3 regions of the Mesorhizobium sp. 113-3-3 genome follow, and region 3 is predicted to be linked to each of the others. Evidence: predicted binding sites of a transcription regulator. Region 3 holds the regulator's gene; each other region holds the start of a gene.

Region 1 (4,982 bases), 2.7 Mb from region 3:
CCGCCTGACAATGCGATTGTCAGGCGGCGAGTTTCAGTTGGGGGCCGGCTTCAGACTTGGCGGCCCCCACTGACCCTGGCTTGCCTGAAGGCGCGGGAACTTGCGCGAGCGGCGCACGGCTAAGCCCTGACAGTTTCAGCGCGATGCGACGCTTCATGAGCGGGCTGAGGTTCACCATCGAAAGCACGAGGTTGCGCAGGAACCGCTTCACCGGATTGCGAGCAAGTGCCATGTCGGTCATCCTGCCCGCGAGGTTGAGGACCTCCTGCGCGGCCGGGCGGCGCAGCGTTTCATAAAGGTCGAGTTCCGTCTCGGAACGAACGCCGTTCACCACATCGCCAAGCAACCGGCCAAGCACGACCGCATCGATGATGCCTGTGTTCATGCCTTGCCCGCCCGCCGGACTGTGGACATGGGCGGCATCGCCCATCAGAAGCAGCCGGTCCTTGCGATAGGCCCGGACCAGGCGATGATGAACGCGGAATCGCGAACTCCAGCTGATGCCAAGCACCCTGGCTCTCTTTCTGGTCGGTCCGCGGCTGTCGAGCAACGCCTGGATGTCGGCGACATCGGGCTTTTCCGGCGCCTCATCCATTGTCGCGACGACACGATATGATCCGTCCGGAAGCGGCGCCACCACCACCAGTCCGGCTGGGGCAAAGAACAGCGATACTTCTGTCGGCCCCACCGGCCAGTCCAGGCGAACGTCTGCCAGTACAAACGAGCCATCATAGGCCTCGCCGTCGAATTCGATGCCTGTCGACTTGCGCACCAAGCTCTGCATGCCGTCGGCACCGACGACGTAGCGCGCCAATATGATTTTCTCTTGGCCGTTTTCGACCACTGTCACACGCGCGCCATCGCTGTCTTGAGTGACAGCCACAGCCTCGACCTCACGATGAATGGTGCCGCCAAGGGCAGAGATCCGCTCGGCGAACACCTGCTCTGTCAGGTTCTGCGGCAGCATCATCAAATAGGGATGCCTTGATGGGAGCTTGCCGAAATCGAGCTTGAGAAGCGCTCTGTTTCGGTCGCGTATGGCGAAATCTTCCAACTTCACGGAAAGCTCACTCAGCCGCTGGGTAACGCCGAGCGGTTCGAGCGATTCCAGCGTCTGTGCATGGATGACACCGGCGCGCGACGTCTGCAGGCCGTGCGCAAGCTTTTCGATGAGCACGTGATCGACATTGGCTTGATGCAGAGCAATCGACAGCGCCATGCCGGTCGGACCGGCACCGATGATCACGACTTCAGTTTTCTTGGGCAGCATTTTCCATCTCCATTTATCAACGGTCGTTGACTTTTTAGTGAATCACGTTGCATTTGTCAACAGTCGTTGGCATATGCATCTCCATGACCGAGAACCAGCCGAAAAAAATCACCAAGTCAGACCGTACACGGGCTCAAATCCTCGAAGCCGCGCGCCAGCTTTTCGCTGAGCGAGGCTATGACGGCGCCTCCATCCGAGACGTTGCAGCACAGGCCTCGATCGATCCGGCGATGGTGATCCGTTATTTCCACAGCAAGGACGAATTGTTCGCCAGGGCGGCGGTCGTGAACCTGCAACTGCCCGATCAGCGGATTGATCCGGCCGCTATCGGCGAAACGCTGATCAGGCGCTTTCTCGTGAATTGGGAAGGCCCGGCCAACGGGCCCGGCATGATAATCCTGCTTCGCTCGGCAGCATCGAACGAGCACGCGGCCGAAAAAGTCCGTGATGTCTTCGCCAACCAGGTGAGGCCCATGATTGCTTCAATAGGCGACCCGGCGGATGCCGGCCGGCGCGCCGGGTTGGTTGCCAGCCAGTTGCTGGGTCTCGCCATGTGCCGATATCTGCTGCGGCTTGGGCCGGTGGTCGCGCTATCCCATGAAGAGATCATCCGAAATGTCGGGCCAGTGCTGCAACACTACGCCATGGGATCATGACGCGCATCGAACAATCCACTCGGTACGTGTCGATTGTGCCTAAGCGAGACAGAAAGATTAATGGCGGCGGCGCCGTCTGTGCGAACCCTGTGGGCAAGCCTGTGAATGCTCGGTGGATAAGCTGTTCACAACACAAGATATTGAGGGAACAAAACGGGAAAATAGCGCCGGCGCTGATTTGTCGCCGATTCGTTCCGGCTTTGAGCGGAAGTTAACGTTAATGGCCCGGAATCGCCTGCAGCATCTTAACGGGAAATTTAGAAAGATTAACAATTTCATAATCTTGAGCGATGGTCACCGATCCGCTCCTTTCATTTGCCGGCAAAAGTTAAGGGCGAAGGTCACCCAGCATAAAACGGGCCAGTTCGGCGATTCAGCATGTGGTGAGACTCAGGGTCACAAAATCCATATGTAGCCGTGAACAAAAGCTGAATCTGAGCGAGTCGCCGATTCGTCGCTGATTCGTTCCAGACTCGTTCCATCAGTTAAGCAGCAGCCAAATTAGCGCCAGACAGAGTTGCTGTTCGAGCCACCGGTGGAACATTCCGCTTTCGCTTCGCGCCCGAAATCCCTATGTGTCGCCTGTCATACGCGCCTGTTGAGGCGCGCTCCCGACAATGAGAGGCCAGAAAGCCTTATTTCCGAGCCGATGAACATCCAGCCGAAACACACTGAGCCGCTGATCCTGTCGGGACGCGACGTGACCGCCGTGCTTGGGCCGACCAACACCGGCAAGACCCATCTCGCCATCGAGCGCATGGTGGCGCACGAGACCGGCGTCATCGGCCTGCCGCTCAGGCTGCTGGCCCGGGAGGTCTATACGCGCGTCTGCGAAAAGGTCGGCGCCCACAAGGTCGCGCTGATCACCGGCGAGGAGAAGATCCAGCCGCCGGGCGCCAAATATTCGGTCTGCACGGTCGAAGCCATGCCGCGCGAGACCGACGCCGCCTTCGTCGCCATCGACGAGGTGCAGCTCGCCGGCGACCTCGAGCGCGGCCACATCTTCACCGACCGTATCCTGCACCTGCGCGGCCGCCAGGAAACGCTGCTGCTGGGTGCCGCCACCATGCACGGCATCCTGCAGCGCCTGCTGAAGGGCGTCTCGGTGGTTACGCGGCCTAGGCTGTCGCATCTGGCCTATGCCGGCTCGAAGAAACTGACCCGCCTGCCGCGCCGCACCGCGATCGTCGCCTTCTCCGCCGATGAGGTCTACGCCATCGCCGAGCTGATCCGTCGGCAGCAGGGCGGCGCCGCCGTCGTGCTCGGCGCGCTCTCGCCGCGCACCCGCAACGCCCAGGTGGCGCTGTTCCAGTCGGGCGATGTCGACTATCTCGTCGCCACCGACTCCATCGGCATGGGCCTCAACCTCGATCTCGACCATGTCGCCTTCGCCCAGAACCGCAAATTCGACGGCTACCAGTACCGCAACCTGACGGCGGCCGAACTCGGCCAGATCGCCGGCCGCGCCGGCCGGCATCTGCGCGACGGCACCTTCGGCGTTACCGGCCAGGTCGACCCGCTCGACGACGACCTCGTCAAGAAGATCGAGAGCCACGACTTCGATCCGGTGAAGGTGCTGCAGTGGCGCACCGCGCGTTTCGACTTCGCCAGCCTCGATGCGCTGAAGCGCTCGATCGAGACCAACGCGCCGGTCGAGGGCCTGACGCGCGCGCTGCCGGCGGTCGACGCACAGGCGCTCGAATATCTCTCCCGCGACGAGGACATCCGCGCGCTCGCCACCGATGCCAAGCGCGTGGCGCTGCTGTGGGAAGCCTGCGCGCTGCCAGACTACAGGAAGATCGCGCCGGCCCAGCATGCCGACCTCATCGCCTCGATCTACATGGACCTCGCCCGCCACGGCCATGTCGACGAGAACTACATGGCCGAGCAGGTGCGCCGCGCCGACACAACCGAGGGCGACATCGACACGCTGTCGCACCGCATTGCCCAGATCCGCACCTGGACATTCGTGTCGAACCGGCCCGGCTGGCTGGCCGATCAGGCACACTGGCAAGAAAAGACGCGCGAAATCGAAGACAGATTGTCGGATGCGCTGCATGAGCGGTTGACGAAACGCTTCGTAGACCGCAGGACTTCCGTCCTCATGCGGCGCCTTAGAGAAAATACCATGCCTGAAGCCGAAATCAGTCCTACCGGAACCGTCCTTGTCGAAGGCCATCATGTCGGCGAGTTGCAAGGGTTCCGCTTCACCGCCGACCAGACCGCCGGCGGCGAAGACGCCAAGGCCGTGCGCACGGCCGCGCAAAAGGCGCTGGCCGCCGAATTCGAGGCGCGCGCCGAGCGCTTTGGCGCCTGCGCCAATGGCGACCTCGCGCTTGGCTCGGACGGCACGTTGCGCTGGATCGGCGCGCCGATCGGCACGCTGGTTTCGGGCGAGGACGCGCTGAAGCCGCGCCTTGTGCTGCTGGCCGACGAACAGCTGACCGGCCCGGCCCGCGACAAGGTCGCCGGGCGCGCCGAACGCTTCGTCAATTTCCAGATTGAGTCGCTGCTGAAGCCGCTGGTCGATTTGAAGAACGCCGACCAGATTTCCGGCATCGGCCGTGGCATCGCCTTCCAGCTGGTCGAGAATTTCGGCCTCATCAACCGCCGCGACATCGCCGAAGAGATGAAGTCGCTCGACCAGGAAGGCCGTGCCGCCTTGCGTCGGCTCGGTGTGCGCTTCGGCGCCTATCACGTCTTCGTGCCCGCGCTGATCAAGCCGGCGCCCGCCGGCCTGGTGACCTTGCTGTGGGCGCTACAGAATGACGGCAAGGACAAGCCGGGCTTCGGCGACGTGGTCCATGCGCTGGCGTCGGGCCGCACCTCGGTGGTCATCGATCCGGCCTTCGACAAGGCCTTCTACAAGCTTGCCGGCTACCGCAATCTCGGCCGCCGCGCCGTGCGCATCGACATATTGGAGCGGCTGGCCGACCTCATCCGCCCGGCGACCAACTGGAAGCCCGGCCTCGGTCAGCGCCCGGACGGCGCCTATGACGGCCAGTCCTTCATGGTGACGCCGCCGATGATGTCGATCCTCGGCGCCACCGCCGACG
Region 2 (4,982 bases), 1.1 Mb from region 3:
TCTGGGACAGGCCGCTCAGCCGGTCTCGATGGACCATGGCGATGCGGGTCGGGATGAGGTCTGCATCGCCCGGTTCAAGCTGGTCGCCGAAAAACTCCGACCATCCAAGGGTGGCAAGAGAGGGTGACGGGGCAGGGGAGGAGGCCGTCAAGGCTTCGACCAAGGGCACGGCGTCGCTGGCATCGGACAGTATCCCCGGGCAAGATGGAGAGGTGCGGACTTCTCGGGCGGGCGATCCGCCCACGCCGCTGTATGGGCGGCACGGCGGGGTTTGGCAAGCGTGCCGGTTGTCGCGACGGCCCGGTGAAGATAGATTTGTTTAGGGGTCTGAAGCAGGGGGCACCTCGGGAATGCTTCTGCCATTCTTGCATTGGCCTGCAACTCGTCGCCACGGCAGGCTGAAATACCTGGCTCTTTTCGCGCCGTTCATCCTCCTGTCCGGCTACATCGCCTATGGCTTTGTCGGCATCCAGATCGACTCCCCGCTCGCCGCCTTAAGGCACTTCGCCGCGTTCCCGAACTGTGCAGCCGCCCGCGCCGTCGGGCTTGCGCCCGCATATCGGGGGCAGCCGGGCTATTGGCCGACACATGATGCCGACAAGGACGGTATCGCCTGCGAACCCTGGCATGGGGGAAGCGGCAGCGGCGTGAAGGTGCATCGCTATTGGCGCACCGGCAGATAGCTCACAATTCCTTCTCCGCCAGTTCCCTGAATTCGTCGGGCACGGAGCGTGCCGCTTCCAGCGCCACCGTGCCGTAGCCGACCGCCTGCTTGCCGAAACGTTCGCGGATCTTGTCGATGGCGCGGTCGGCGCCGAAGCGGGCGAGGCCTTTTTTGCTGCCGGGGCGGCGCTTCTCGTCGGCGAGGCCGAGCGGCAGGTCGAGCTGCAGCTCGGCGCTCTCCTCCAGATGCGAGACCGAGATCGCCAGCAGCGAGATCGTCTTTTCCCGTGGATGGTCGGCGAGCACGCCGCGCACCAGGTCGCCGGCGATCTCGGCCAGCATGGTGGTCGCCGAGATCGGCTGATCCAGCGTGATCGAGCGCGTGACGGCGCTGAGATCGGCAAAGCGCACGCGCACCGTCACGGTGCGGCCGGGCCGCGCCTTGGCGCGCAGCCGGCTGGCGACGCGGTCGGCCAGATGCAGCAAGGTGGGCACGATCACCCGCGCCACGGCCGGCTTCCGGCCGAGGGCCGATTGCGCGCCGGCCGAGTGCGCCCTGCGACTGGTCTCCAGTTTCCTAGGGTCGCGGTTCCATGCGAGAGCGGCGAGCTTTTCGCCGGCGGCGGGGCCGAGCAGCCGCGTCAGCGCGCCGCTATGCGTCCTGGCCAGCTCGCCGATGGTCTGGATGCCGATTTCGGCCAGCCGCGCCCTGGTCGCCGGACCGACGCCCCACATCAGCGAGACCGGCAGATCATGCAGGAAGGCGAGTTCCGTGCCGGGATCGACCACCACCAGCCCGTCGGGCTTGGCGACCTGCGAGGCGATCTTGGCCAGATGCTTGGTGCGGGCGACGCCGATCGAGATCGGCAGGCCGAGTTCGGCCCGCACGCGGCGGCGGATCGCCGTGGCGATCTCCCGCGGTTGCCCGAACAGATGCGTGCAGCCGGCGACATCGGCGAAGGCCTCGTCGATGGAAATGCGCTCGACCACCGGCGTGAAATCGTCGAGCACTTTTATCGCCGCGTCGCCCAGCCGCTGGTAGTGGCTGAAATTCCCGCCGACGAAGATCAACTGCGGGCAAAGCTCGCGCGCCTTGCGCCCCGGCATGCCGCCGCGCACGCCGAAGACGCGCGCCTCGTAGGAGGCGGCCAGTACCACGCCGCCACCGACCGCGATCGGCTTGCCGCGCAGCGACGGGTCGAGCAATTGCTCGACCGAGGCATAGAAGGCATCGAGATCGGCATGCAGGATGGTGGCGGTCGTTTCCATCCGGCTGCATATCCATAGTTGCTGATGGATTGGAACGAATAGAGAACAAAACGTGTATGGCTGTCAAGCGCCATGTCCGCGTCCGGCTGTGTCATCGGCGCTCTTCCCGCGAAAATTGCGCCGCCATTGTCGGAACGCGGTCTTCGACGACGTCTTAAAGACAGGCAACGAGGCTGCCATCATACGCCTGAGTGCGGAAGGAGAACGACATGACCGACCACATCATCGCGCCTTACTCGGACTGGTTTGAAGCGCACAAGGCGCATCTCGAAAAAGAGAAGGCGTTGACGCGCCAGCGCCAGCAACTCGCGGCGGAGCGGCGGGCACTGCCGTGGCTTCGGATCGACAAGCCCTACGCGTTCGACACCATCCAGGGAAAGAAATCTCTGGCCGACCTCTTCAAGGGCCGCAGCCAGTTGATCATCTATCACTTCATGTTTCCGCCCAATGCGGACTATCGCTGCACCGGCTGTTCATTCCTTTGCGACCACATCGACGCCGCCAACCAGCATCTGAGGCATCACGACGTCTCGCTGGTCGTCTGCGCACGCGCTCCTCTGGCCGAGCTCATGGATTTCAAGGCGCGGATGAACTGGCAGTTCGATTGGGTTTCGTCATTCGGGAGCGATTTCAATTTCGACTTCCAGGTGTCGTTCACCGAGGACCAGATCCGTTCGGGCAAGGTGCTGTTCAATTTCGAAGAGGTCGCGATGACGGGCAGGGATCGCGGCGGCGCGACGGTTTTCTACAGGGATGACGATGGCACGATCTACTGCACGTTCCAGGTGCGGGGCCGGGGCGGCGAGAACCTGATCGGTACCTACAGCTATCTCGACCTCACTCCCATGGGCCGCAATGAAAATGGGCCATCCCATACGCTGGGCGATTGGGTCCGCCTTCACGATCAGTATGACGATCGCTGACGATCCGCCGCGCAGTTGGGCACGCCCCGGCTCGGGGCACGATCATGTTTTCGCCAGATGCTCGGCCCGCAGCGCTGCCTTGATCCGTTCCAGCGCCGGTTCGCCGCCGGCCGCCAGTTCGTCGGCGATGCGGGCCAGCTTGTCGTCGGCCTTGCGGTGCTTGCTGCCCCAGGCGCCGAGCGTGGCCAGCACCGGCAGAAGGTCGATGCCGGCTTCCGTCAGCCGGTAGATCGCCTTCAGCCCGTGGCTCGGATCGTCGCTGCGGGTGAGGATGCCTTCATCCTGCAGCGTCTGCAGCCGCTCGGCCAGCGTGCGTGAGGAGATGCCTTCGTCCGACTGCAGGAACTCGCGAAAATGCTTTTTCCCGGCGAAGACCAGGTCGCGGATGATGAGCAGCGTCCAGCGGTCGCCGAGCAGTTCGAGCGACAAGTTGATCGGGCAGCCGGACTTTTCGCGCGTCGACATGTCTATGGTTCCATTTTTAAATCACTTTACTATTGACATCATTTTTCCCATACGTCAATGGTTCCAAAAGTAAAGCAATTTCGCTTGAGCCGGACAAACGAGGAGACGACCGTGAAAAAGCTGATCCTTCAGATGCAGATATCGGTCGACGGTTTTGTCGGCGTCAATGACGACCATCGCTGGCAACTCTGGGAATGGGGCGACGACATCGGCTGGGACGAGGAGCTGAAGCGCGATTTCAACGCCTTCTTCACCGGTATCGACACCATCCTGCTCAGCCGCAAGATGGCCGAGGAAGGCTATCTCAGCCATTGGGGCAATGCGGCGAAGAAGTTTCCACGTGATCCGTTCTATGCCTTCGCCCAGCGTATCGTGGACGCCCGGAAGGTGGTGCCGAGCGACAGGCTGAAAACCTCGCGGTGGGAGCGCACGACGGTGGTGAGCGGCGACCTGCCGCGCGAGGTCGAGGCGCTGAAGGCGAGCGAGGGCGGCGACATCGCCGTCTTCGGCGGCGCGGGCTTCGCCTCGTCGCTGATCGCGGCCGGGCTGGTCGACGAGTTCCAGCTGTTCATCAATCCGGCCGTGCTGAGCGCCGGCCTGCGCATCTTCGACCAGGGCGGCTTTGGAAAACTGCGTCTGCTCGGCTCGAAGGCCTATGCCTGCGGCATGGTGGTGAACCGCTACGCCCCGGCGCGGTGATCGCGGCACGGCGAAAGCGTCCTGCTGACAAAAGATGTTTGGGCGGAATCCTTTGCCTTCGTTTCTTCGTCTTCAAGGTGCGGTCGCCGGCAGGGCGGCTCGCATCAATCCCGAGACGGAGAAAGACGATGATCCTGGTGACAGGGGCAGCCGGCCTGAACGGCAAAGCGATCGTGCGCGAGTTCGCGCGGCAGAAGCATAAGGTGAGGGCGCTGGTGCGCGATCCCGGCCGGGCATCAGCGGCTGGGCTCGGCGGCCTTGCCGGCGTCGAACTGGTCGCCGGCGACATGCGCCGGGCGGACACACTTGGCGCGGCACTCGACGGCATCGAGCGCGTGCTGATGATTTCGACCGCAGCCGAAGACATGACGCAAACGCAGTGCCGTTTCATCGATGCCTGCAGGCAGGCCGGTGTCGCGCATGTGATAAAATTCTCCGGCGCCGAATCCAACATCGGCTATGACGCGACGAAGTTCCGCTTCACCCGCATGCATGAAGAGGTCGAGCGCTATCTGGAAGGGGCCGGCATGGCATGGACGCATCTGCGCCCCAGCCAGTTCATGCAGGTCTACCTGCGCGACGCGCCGACCATTGCCGCCGAGGGCGCATTCTATCTCGCGCTCGGCGAGACCGAACTGTCGCCGGTCGATGTCGAGGATATCGCCAAGGTGGCCTTCCGGCTGCTGCGCGACGGTGGCCATGCGGGCGAGAGCCTCGATATGACCGGGCCGCAGGCGTTGACGATGAGCGCTATAGCGTCGCTGATATCGCAGGCGATCGGCAAGCCGGTCCGCTATGTCGATGTCAGCCCCGAAGAGCGGCGGCGCAACCTGCTGGCCAGCGGCATTCCGGCGATCTTCGCCGATGCGCTGGACGAACAGCTGGCCGAACGGTTGCGACGGCCGAAATCGCGGGTGCATCTCAAGACGCATGACATGTTCGGCGTGCGGCCGACGCCGTTCC
Region 3 (4,982 bases):
CCGTCTCATGCCGGGGGCGCCCCTCAAGCTGAGCGCGCTGCGCGGCACATACGGCGTCGGCTGGACGCCTCTGCGGGAAGCCCTGTCCCGCCTAGAAGCCGAGCGCCTGGTCACCGCCATCAGCAATCGCGGCTTTACCGTCGCCCCCGTGTCGCGCACCGAGCTCGAGGACCTGGCGCGCGCGCGGATGGTTGTCGAAATGCCGCTGTTCCTGGAATCGATCGCGAATGGCGGCAGGGAATGGGAGGACGCGGTCGTCACCGCCCACTACCGGCTCTCCCGTTGCAAGACCGCGGTCGACGACCCTTCCGATGCGGCCGTCGACAAATGGGACGAGAGCCACGAGGCCTTCCACGCGGCGCTGCTCAGCGCGGCGACATCCAACTGGCTTTTGCGCTTCCGCTCGACGATCGCCGATCAGTTGCGGCGGCATCATCGGTTTCTCGGCCTGGCGCCGACATTGCGGGCGGCGGCCGGCCTCAAGGATGGCTATGGCGAGGCAATGGACGCCTTGCGCGAGGCGATCGCGATCGAGCATCACACCGCGATCATGGAAGCGGCGCTCGATCGCGACGTCGAGCGGGCAAAGGCGCTGATGACGGCGCATATCGGCTACACGCTTCATGTCTATGTCCACAGCGAAGACAACGGCGCCAACACCTACGCCGCACGCGCTGGCAGTCTGAAAGCGGTTTCCGGATGACGCTGCCGCGGCGTCCGACACTTGACGAGATCGTCGCGGCCCGTGACCGGCTGCGCGCCTGGCTGCCGCGCACGCCGCTGCTGCGCACTGATCTCGGCCGGCCCGATCAGCTTATATTTCTCAAGCTCGAGACATTGTCGCCCATCGGCGCCTTCAAGATCAGGCCGGCGCTCAACGCCTTGCTTTGCCGCGACGCCGATGAACTCAGGCACGGCGTGTCGACCATCAGTTCCGGCAACATGGCCTATGGAATGGCCTGGGCGGCAAGAGCGCTTGGCGTTCCGATGGCCGCCTACATGTATGCCGACGCACCCCGGACCAAGATCGACGGGGTCCGCCGCCTTGGTGGCGACGTGCGTTTCGTCTCGCACGAGACATGGTGGCGCTACATAGTCGGAACCGAACGGCCCGATGGCGCCGAGCTTCTCGTGAACCCGGTCACCGATCAGGCGGTGCTTGCCGGCAACGGAACCATTGGCCTGGAGATTGTCGAAGATCTGCCCGATGTCGATTGCGTCCTGACACCCTATGGCGGGGGAAGCATGACGTCAGGCGTCGCCAGTGCGGTCAAGGCGATGCGAGGCCAGGCCAAGGTGTTTGCGGTCGAGGACGAAAACGCGGCTCCGGTCACGGCGGCGTTGGCGGCCGGACGCATTGTCGAGATTAAGACGCGTCCCTCCTTCATCAAGAGCATCGGCGGCCCATCGTTGGTGCCCGGCCTTTGGCCATTGGCAAATCAGCTGATCGACGGCGCCATTGCCGTCAGTCTCGAGCAGGTCACGGAAGCGATGCGCCTGTTGTTCTCGAAGGCAAAGATCGTGGCCGAAGGTGCCGGTGCCGCCTCGCTCGCCGCCGCTCTGCGCAGCGAGCACGCAACGGGCAATGTTGTCTGCGTTATCTCCGGCGGCAATATCGATGCCGGCGCCTATGCGCAGGTATTGGCCGGCGCGGTGCCGGAAGCCTGAATGCGTTCTATTCCCGGATAGCCAGCGATGGTTGGCGTTTTGGTTTCGTTTCGTTCCGCTGGAAATGGATCGATACACCGTTCAAATTCGCCCCGCGGACGCCTCTCAAACGCCTGATGCCAAAGCGCACCCTGGGGTAGGCCACAGGCCATTAACCAAAATAATTTCAATGCATGTGCCGATGGCGCCGTGGTCGCTTGCCCCCTGCTGCCGGGGGCCAGATAATTTCTGAGGCCTTAACAAATTCATTAAACTTTAAACAGTTGCGGAACACAACTGGAACAGATAGTGTTTGTTCTGGGTTTGTTTTTCGATTCTGGTTCACACCCTTCGTTCAATGCCTTGGGGGCCGCCATGCTGACACGCAAGCAACATGAACTGCTGATGTTCATTCATGAACGGCTCAAGGAAAGTGGCATTCCGCCTTCCTTCGACGAGATGAAGGAAGCGCTCGATCTCGCCTCCAAGTCAGGCATCCATCGCCTGATCACGGCACTGGAGGAACGCGGCTTCATTCGCCGGCTGCCCAACCGGGCGCGGGCGCTGGAGGTGCTGCGGCTGCCGGATTCGATCGCGCCGGGTCTCAACGCGGCAAAGAAATTCTCGCCGAGCGTCATCCAGGGTAGTCTCGGTCAGGGCGGCCTCGGCCGCCAGATCAAGCCGGCGCCGTCGCGCTTGCCGGCGGCCGGCAATGACGACGACGCGGTATCCGCCGTTTCGATCCCGGTGATGGGCCGCATCGCCGCCGGTGTGCCGATCGATGCCATCCAGCACCAGACGCATTCGATCTCGGTGCCGCCGGACATGATCATGGGCGGCGAGCACTATGCGCTGGAAGTCAAGGGCGACTCGATGATCGAGGCCGGCATCTTCGATGGCGACACGGTCATTATCCGCAATGCCAACACGGCAAGCCCGGGCGAGATCGTCGTGGCGCTGGTCGACGAGGAGGAAGCAACCTTGAAGCGGTTCCGCCGCAAGGGCGCCTCGATCGCCCTTGAAGCCGCCAACCCAGCCTACGAGACGCGTATCTTCGGACCGGACAGGGTCAAGGTGCAAGGCAAGCTGGTCGGGCTGATCCGGCGTTACTGAGCAGGAGCGGACGGCTTTTCGGGTTTTTGATAGGGCGGCAGCCCCCTCGCCTCGCGTGAAAATTTTCGCTGCTCGTGCCAGGGCCGGTACGGGCCGTCCACCGCGAAGCTGACAATTGGCGGACCGGTCGCCGATTGGCGGTCGAAGAAGACGGCGGCACTGCCCTTGCGGGCCAGTTGCCGTTTGGTGACGACAAGAACCAGCGGATTGTGGCAGGCATCATAGCCCGTCGCGTCATTGACGACGATCAGATCGGCAAAACCGCAGGCCTTCCAGGTGTCCTTGCGGTCTTCGACATGCGCAATGATCGCGCCGGACGGATGCCGGGCAAGACAGACACCGTCAGTGCAATAGAATGGCGCTCCCGGCGGCAGGTTGACCGCATCGGCAATGTCGAATTGCCCGTCCGCCTTGCTGAACATTTCCGGCACGACGATGGTTTCGGATGTCAGCGCGCGTTTCCAGTTGTCGACGGTGAATTCGTTCGGACGAGCCCGGCTGACAGCGAGTTCGCCGCCGCCGATTGGCAGCGCAACCAGCCGCGCATCTTCCGAGATCAGCACATCCGGCGTGCGCGTATCCGACACCGTCAGCAGGCCGGCAAGCGCGAATGGCACGGCCGCGAGCCGCAGCCAGGTCGTCGCCATTGTCGCGATGACCAGTGCGATGGTCACCAGCAGCACGGAGTGCTGGGAAATCAGCCCGACGGCATCGATCGGCGAGCGTTCCGATATCCAAGCCGATATGGCGATCATCGCCGTCAGGCCCTTGCCCATCACGTAGAGAAAGGGGCCATCGGCGCCAAAGGGCATCGCAAGAGAACTGAGAACAGCGAAAGGCATGACAATCAGCGACACGATCGGCATGACGGCCAGGTTGGCGAACAGGCTGAGCGGCGACACGCGCTGGAAATGCCAGATGGCAAACAGCGCCGTGGCGCAGCCGGCAATGATGGAGGTCATGGCCAGCCCGCCCGTCGCCAGCAGGAATTTTCGTGTGAGAAAGCCCGGAAGGGATCGCTTTGGCGGTGGCGGTCTTGTCTTTCCCGCATGGTGATCCGCCCAGCCGGCATAGGCACCAACCAGCGCCGCGGTCGCGGCGAACGACATCTGGAAGCTCGGGCCGACGACTTCGTGCGGCGACACCAGAATGACGGCGATCGCCGAGATCGCCAGATTGCGCATAGTCAGCGCCGCGCGATCGAACAGGACAGCAATGAGCATTACCGCCAGCATGATAAAGCTGCGCTCGGCGGCAACGACGACGCCGGAAATGACGAGATAGGCCGCGATCGAGAAAAGGGCCGCGGCGGCGGCGTATTTCTTCACCGGCCGACGCGCGGAAAAATCCGGAAACAGCGCGAAGGCGCCGCGCAGCAGACCCATGATGGTGCCGGCAACCAGCGCCATATGCAGTCCGGAGATCGAGATGATGTGATAGATGCCGGTGCGCCGCATCGCCTCGTTGATTTCATCGGGAATGCCCGCGCGGACACCAACGATGAGCGCCGCCGCTATCTCGCCTTCGGCACCGCCGACCGTGGCCCTGATGTGGTCGGCAATGGCTTCGCGAGCATTTTCGATCCCTGAGAAAAGCCGGGCCGAGAGCGGCATCTCGTCGTCGGCGGAAACCAGCTTTGGATTGCCGAGAAAGAAGCCGCTGCCGCCAATGCCGGCGAAATAGCTGTCGAAGGAGAAATCGTAGCTGTCCGGCCGCACCGGACCGGTCGGCGGCAGCAGTTTGGCGTAGCCCGTGACCAAGGAGCCCGCGGTCATTTCGGCCGGGATATTGCGCGCCGAAAGCCGGACCCTTGCCGGCGCGTAGCGCAGTGTCGGCCGGGCGGTCGACGTCATGTCGATGGTCAGCCGGATGCGGCCGGTCTCCATGCGGTCGATCGAGACCACGCGTCCGGTCACCTGCGTCGAGATTTCCGAACCCAGCATCTGCGTGCCCGCCCGCCATGTCTCGGCCTTGGCGGCAAGCAGGCCAAGCGCGCACAGCAATGCCGCCATGAAGCCCAGATGAGTTTTCGGCCAGGAGCGCGAAACCAGCGCACAGATCGCCATCAGCAAGACCACGGCGACAGGTCTTGCAAAATCAGGCTCCACTGCGAGCGAATAGTAGCCGATCGCGCCAGCGGCCAGACAGACCGGCACCAGCAGGAAGGCGATGCCTCGGTCCAGCTCCAGCTCCGCCGCCATCGCCACGCTATGGCGCAGGCG

Evidence for each region. The regulator LexA, encoded in region 3, represses DNA repair genes until DNA is damaged. The targets are predictions, from matches to a motif close to TGTTCNNNNTGTGTTCNG.
Region 1: a site for LexA is predicted at 2,390-2,407, ahead of JG746_RS06875 (helicase-related protein). Genes of this name have one in related genera too.
Region 2: a site for LexA is predicted at 1,963-1,980, ahead of dinB (DNA polymerase IV). Genes of this name have one in related genera too.

The regions. Positions count from the first base shown of each region.
Region 1 is NZ_AP023243.1:1,435,233-1,440,214, reverse strand. Features, by position in the region: gene JG746_RS06885 (FAD-dependent oxidoreductase) at 20-1,270, opposite strand; gene JG746_RS06880 (TetR/AcrR family transcriptional regulator) at 1,354-1,926, shown strand; gene JG746_RS06875 (helicase-related protein) at 2,576-4,982, shown strand, end outside.
Region 2 is NZ_AP023243.1:3,050,834-3,055,815, forward strand. Features, by position in the region: gene rsgA (ribosome small subunit-dependent GTPase A) at 1-169, opposite strand, end outside; gene JG746_RS14815 (excalibur calcium-binding domain-containing protein) at 351-683, shown strand; gene dinB (DNA polymerase IV) at 685-1,932, opposite strand; gene JG746_RS14825 (DUF899 domain-containing protein) at 2,142-2,855, shown strand; gene JG746_RS14830 (winged helix-turn-helix transcriptional regulator) at 2,898-3,320, opposite strand; gene JG746_RS14835 (dihydrofolate reductase family protein) at 3,432-4,019, shown strand; gene JG746_RS14840 (SDR family oxidoreductase) at 4,148-4,982, shown strand, end outside.
Region 3 is NZ_AP023243.1:4,104,240-4,109,221, reverse strand. Features, by position in the region: gene JG746_RS19955 (GntR family transcriptional regulator) at 1-703, shown strand, start outside; gene JG746_RS19950 (pyridoxal-phosphate dependent enzyme) at 700-1,668, shown strand; gene lexA (transcriptional repressor LexA) at 2,023-2,760, shown strand; gene JG746_RS19940 (ComEC/Rec2 family competence protein) at 2,754-4,982, opposite strand, start outside.